Regions from separate parts of the Bacillus sp. FSL R5-0422 genome, predicted to be linked through region 2. Evidence: predicted binding sites of a transcription regulator. Region 2 holds the regulator's gene; the other holds the start of a gene.
What was found. Region 2 encodes Rex, which represses fermentation and respiration genes when NADH is low (regulators of the CRP and FNR family bind a similar motif). Its sites were predicted from a motif close to TTGTGAAATATTTCACAA; they were not measured.
Positions count from the first base shown of each region.

Region 1: a site for Rex is predicted at 1,330-1,347, ahead of MKX52_RS17580 (cytochrome ubiquinol oxidase subunit I). Genes of this name have one in related genera too.

Region 1 is NZ_CP152014.1:3,426,021-3,429,137, reverse strand. It holds gene isdG (heme oxygenase) at 1-1,095, shown strand, start outside; gene MKX52_RS17580 (cytochrome ubiquinol oxidase subunit I) at 1,427-2,842, shown strand; gene cydB (cytochrome d ubiquinol oxidase subunit II) at 2,829-3,117, shown strand, end outside.
Region 2 is NZ_CP152014.1:588,180-591,296, forward strand. It holds gene MKX52_RS02915 (ABC-F family ATP-binding cassette domain-containing protein) at 1-317, opposite strand, end outside; gene moaC (cyclic pyranopterin monophosphate synthase MoaC) at 457-948, shown strand; gene MKX52_RS02925 (redox-sensing transcriptional repressor Rex) at 964-1,617, shown strand; gene MKX52_RS02930 (twin-arginine translocase TatA/TatE family subunit) at 1,645-1,824, shown strand; gene tatC (twin-arginine translocase subunit TatC) at 1,831-2,595, shown strand; gene MKX52_RS02940 (NUDIX domain-containing protein) at 2,634-3,117, opposite strand, start outside.

The DNA of each region.
Region 1 (3,117 bases), 800 kb from region 2:
AGTCTCAGTCAAGGAGGCTTTCAGCTCTCATCTATATCAGCAGCTGTTCCTAAAGGAAGCGTGACAGGCATTATTGGACCGAATGGATCAGGGAAGTCGACTTTTATTAAAGCAGCCGCACGCCTTACATCAATCGAAAGCGGCATGATATATATTCATGATATACCGCAAAAAGAGATGACGGCTCAGGAGATTGCAAAGGAGATCGCCGTTCTCATGCAGACGAGGACAGCTATTCCATCTATGACCGTACGGGAGCTGGTCGCACTTGGACGCAGTCCGCATCGTTCGATCTGGAAAAAAAGCTCGAAGACAGATCAAGAAGCGATTGAGTGGGCGCTTGATGTGACCAATAGCCGTATCAATGAAAATAGAATGCTGCATACATTGTCTGGCGGAGAAAGGCAAAAAGCGTATATTGCGATGGCGCTTGCTCAGAAGACAGAGACGATTATTCTGGATGAGCCGACAACTTACTTAGATATTGCGCATCAGCTTGATTTACTAGAGCTACTCAAACAGCTGAATAAGACGCATGGAATCACCATTTTAATGGTTCTTCACGACCTGCAGCAGGCAGCAAAATATTGTGACCGCCTTATCGTGATGAAGCGTGGTCAGATTTATCAAATAGGGACACCAAAAGACGTATTAACAGAAAGCTTTTTCAAAGAGGTCTTTGGGATTCAGGCTGAGGTTCACTTAGATGGTGAGCATCCGCTGATTATTCCAATCGCTTCGATCCAACAACAAAAGGGAGATGAACAAAACATGATCATTGTTAATAACCAGGTAAGAGTAGAAAAAGGCAGTGCCGACCACCTCGTCAAACGTTTTAACAAGCAAGGACAGGTAGAATTCATGGAAGGATTTTTAGGCATGGAAGTCTGGGTCACACAGCAGACAACCGATTACGATGAAGTGACCATTCATACACGCTGGAATCGAAAAGAAGACTTCGTGAACTGGACAAAATCTCAGGCATTTGGTGATGCGCACGCTCATGGAAAAGCGAAACCTGAAGGCCTATTGAAAAACAAAATTACGTACTATGAAGTACAAGTGACTAGACCGGCTTTACAGAAAAAAGCCTAAAAAAGAAACAAAGCGCTGCAGCTCACGTGCAGCGCTATTTTTTTGCGTTTTTTTACTTTCTGTCACATTTCTTTGACAAAGTATTCAAACAACTGACACAATACCATCCAATTTTTAGGTAAAATTTACTTTATTTTTGAAGCGTATGGGTGTAAAGTACAGGTATAAATAACTAACCGAATGAAAAGCAAGAGTAAAATTTCACCGAGTAAACCATTTCAAACAGGCTATTATTTGTGAATCGTTGAACAAATAGTGAACATTTTGTGAAATGGTGAGCATAAATATTTCAAATCATTCGGCATGTGAAAGTAAGGGAGGATGTAAGACTGTGAGTGAGCTGTTTTTAGCAAGATTTCAATTTGCTTCAACGACATTATTTCATTTTATTTTTGTTCCTATGTCAATAGGTTTGGTGTTTATCGTTGCATTGATGCAGACCCTTTATGTCGTCAAGAAAAAAGAGATTTATAAAAAAATGGCGAAGTTTTGGGGTCATCTATTCTTACTCAATTTTGCAGTAGGTGTGGTGACAGGGATTCTCCAGGAATTCCAGTTTGGGATGAACTGGTCAGATTATTCAAGGTTTGTCGGTGATGTATTTGGTGCACCGCTTGCCATTGAAGCACTGCTCGCCTTTTTCCTTGAATCTACATTTATTGGACTTTGGATATTCGGCTGGGATCGCTTGCCGAAGAAGATTCATTTATTGTGTATTTGGCTTGTTTCCCTTGGTACGATCTTTTCGGCGTTTTGGATTTTACTCGCCAACTCATTTATGCAAGAACCAGTTGGATTTGTGATTAAAAATGGCCGTGCAGAAATGAATGATTTTGGCGCTCTTGTAACAAACCCGCAGCTTTGGGTTGAATTCCCGCACGTTCTGTTTGGGGCGCTGGCTACAGGTGCATTCTTTATCGCAGGAGTTAGTGCCTATAAAATGATCAAAAAACAAGAAATCGCCTTTTTCAAAAAATCATTCCAGATTGCGATGGTTCTCGCTTTAATTTCTGGCTTAGGTGTGGCGTTCTCTGGACATGATCAAGCGAAGCACTTAATGGAATCACAGCCGATGAAGATGGCAGCAAGTGAAGCCCTTTGGAAGGATAGTGGAGATCCAGCGGCTTGGACACTATTTGCCAATATTGATACAGATAAAAAAGAAAACTCTGCGGAGATCAATATTCCGTTTGCTTTAAGTTACTTGGCTTATTCGAAATTTAGTGGAGATGTGCCAGGTATGCTGACCCTTCAAAAAGAATATGAAGCAAAGTTTGGTCCTGGAGACTATATTCCGCCAGTAAAAACAACGTTCTGGAGCTTTAGAATCATGGTCGGTGCCGGCATGCTGATGATTTTTGCCAGTATGATTGGCTTGTACTTAAGCTTTAGAAAAAAACTCGAAACGAACAAATGGTTTTTACGCTTCATGGTAGGGATGATTTCATTCCCATTTATTGCGAACTCAGCTGGCTGGATTATGACCGAAATTGGGCGTCAGCCGTGGACGGTCTTTGGAATGATGACGACGGCTCAATCGATTTCACCAAACGTATCGTACGGCATGCTGTTATTCTCAGTCATTAGCTTTACGACGATTTATCTGATTCTTGCCATCTTGCTTGCCTACCTATTCATTCGAGAAATTAAAAAAGGTGCACATTCGGAAGAGGATACAGATCAAAAGGATGAAACGGACCTGTCTACAGATCCATTTGATGGAGGCGCATATCATGGCATATCTTAACGAGATTTGGTTTATTCTTGTCGCAGTATTGTTTGTTGGATTTTTCTTCTTAGAAGGATTTGATTTTGGTGTTGGGATGTCCATGCAGCTACTTGGTAAAGATGCGCACGAACGCCGCATTTTAATTAACACGATTGGACCTTTCTGGGATGCGAATGAGGTCTGGCTGATTACAGCTGGGGGCGCAATTTTCGCTGCTTTCCCGCACTGGTATGCCACGATGTTCAGTGGATACTATATACCGTTTGCGGTTCTCCTCTTAGCGCTCATCGGGC
Region 2 (3,117 bases):
TCCTCGATGGTTCTCATCTCTTGTTCCATTTTTTTTAAATGATCAAAAACCGATAATAATTCGTCTTTTAACGTACGTGTAGACGTCACATCGGTATGCTGTGCTAAATAGCCGATCGATAGGTCTTTCGGTTTGATGATCTCACCTTGTTCGTAAGACAATTGACCGGCAATGATTTTCAAAAGAGTGGATTTGCCTGCGCCGTTACGACCTACAATGGCAATTCGATCCCTTGCTTTCACTTCCAATTTTATATTCGTTAAAACGGTATCAGCACCAAACGATTTGGACAGCTGATTCAATTGTAGAATCATCATGTAACTTCACCTCTGCTATAATATGTTAAGTGTAGCTTATCAGCAGTAAACCAGCAAATATTACATACAATCGCCATATTCAAATGAAAGACAGATAGGAAAAAATAGTGTATCATTTGAGTGAGGGAGCGTTGAAAAGATGAGTCAATTTAGCCACTTTAACGAACAAGGAAGAGCAAAGATGGTCGACATTAGTGACAAATCATCTACTATGAGAACCGCTGTTGCTGCTTCAAGTGTTCGTATGATAAAAGAAGTGTTTCATAAAATAGAGCAACGTGAAATTGGAAAAGGGGATGTGCTGTCTGTTGCACAGGTTGCTGGCATTATGGCAGCAAAGCAAACATCTACCATTATTCCAATGTGTCATCCGCTTGCATTAAAAGGAGTGGATATCTCCTTTGATTGGGAGGAAGACGGAAATGCGCACATTCTGAACATACAAGTACAGGTGAAAACAAAAGGAAGTACGGGTGTGGAGATGGAAGCGCTCACCTCTGCTTCAGTATGTGCACTGACCGTTTACGACATGTGCAAAGCGATTGATAAAGGCATGATCATCGGTCCTACCTATTTAATTGAAAAGACAGGCGGGAAAAACGGTGATTTTCACAGAGCATCTGATATTTAAGTTGGAGGACCTTATATGAATATAGATCAGTCAAAAATTCCACAAGCGACAGCCAAACGTTTGCCGCTATATTACCGTTTTTTAAAAAATCTGCATGCATCAGGAAAACAAAGGGTCTCATCGGCAGAGCTTAGTGATGCAGTCAAAGTGGATTCTGCTACCATTCGCCGAGATTTTTCGTACTTTGGTGCACTTGGGAAGAAGGGGTATGGCTATAATGTCGATTACCTTTTGACTTTCTTCAGAAAGACACTTGACCAAGATGAAATGACCAATGTCATGCTCATCGGTGTCGGGAATTTAGGGACTGCTTTTTTACACTATAATTTCATCAAAAATAATAATACAAAAATTTCAATGGCTTTTGACGTCAATGAGAGTAAAATAGGTAGTGAGATAGGCGGCGTGCCTGTCTATGATTTGGATAAGCTTGAAGAGCATGTTCAAGAGGTAGGAGATATACCTGTTGCCATTTTGACAGTACCTGCCGTAGCAGCTCAACCCATTACAGATCGTTTGATTGCCCTTGGCATCAAAGGGATCCTTAATTTTACGCCGGCCCGATTGAATGTGCCGGAACACATTCGAATTCATCATATAGATTTGGCGGTTGAACTTCAGTCTCTTGTGTATTTCTTAAAGCATTACTCTATTACACAGGAGGATTGACGAAAAGGGGTAAAGGGGGTGGAGCAAATGGGTCCGATTGGTCCTGGAAGTTTGGTTCTGATTGCGATTGTTGCGCTCATTATTTTTGGGCCGAAAAAGCTTCCTCAATTAGGAAGAGCAGCAGGAGATACATTACGTGAATTCAAAAATGCCACAAAGGGTTTAGCTGATGATCAGGAAGAAAATAAGAAAAAAGAAGATCAGTAGAATAGGATGAGCTTCATGAATGTCAAAGATATGCCGCTTATGGAGCATATTGTGGAACTGCGAAAACGTTTAGTGGTCATTGCGATGTTCTTTGTTGCCTTTATGGTGGCAGGTTTTTTTCTCGCTAAGCCGGTAATTGTATATTTACAAAATACGGATGAAGCGGCAACACTGACGCTGAACGCGTTTAAGCTCACAGATCCTCTGTACGTGTTTATGCAGTTCGCATTTGTCATTGCTTTGGTTTTGACGTGTCCCGTGATTTTGTATCAGCTATGGGCGTTTGTGAGCCCTGGCTTATATGATAAAGAAAGAAAGGTGACACTTGCTTATATTCCGATTGCACTGCTTTTATTTTTAAGCGGTGTGGCTTTCTCTTATTTTATTTTGTTTCCGTTTGTCGTTGATTTTATGATACGGATGTCGAATGATTTAAATGTAGAGCAAGTCATTGGGATTCATGAGTATTTTACATTTCTGATGCAGTTAACACTTCCATTTGGCTTTTTGTTTCAGATGCCCGTTGTGTTGATGTTTCTCACAAGACTTGGCATCATCACACCGATGTTTTTATCAAAAATACGGAAGTATGCCTATTTTGTCCTCCTTGTCATTGCCGCACTGATTACACCGCCAGAGATCGTTTCCCACCTCATGGTTACTTTGCCGATGCTCGTATTGTACGAAGTGAGTATTGTCATTTCGAGAGTGACCTATCGTAAAATGCAGCAAACAGAGACAGAGGAGAAAGAAAATGATGATGTCTCATAAAAAACATCGTGATCCAAATAAGGGTCACGATGTTTTTTCTATTTTGACAGGAATTGATTGATTGCTTGGAATAGATGCTCATAATAGGCGGGTTCATGCGGGACAAAATCTTTTACACTGACTACTTTGCTTTCCTTACGTCGTTCTCCGGCTTTATCAATTTCAAAACCCTCCAGCTTCATGTTGTCAATTTTTCTAGTGAATAGCTGCTGTGCATCCATTAGCTTTGCTCTGTAAAGTCCAGCGACTTCTTCTTTTTGTAATTGAATGTTCATCTGCTCTTCTGGATGGACGTAAAGATAGACATGGCAAAATTCACGATCAGTAAAATTGTGTAGATGGATTTCATCCTGTATAACACCTGCAAAGGTCAAATCCTCAAAAGGTATAGTAAGACCGATCTCTTCTTCTACCTCTCTCATACCGTCAGAAGGCTGTTCATTTGCAAGAAGATGACCTGCTACGGTGATATCAAACAGAAAAGGAAAATCCTTTTTTACGGGACTTCTTAGCTGAAAATAG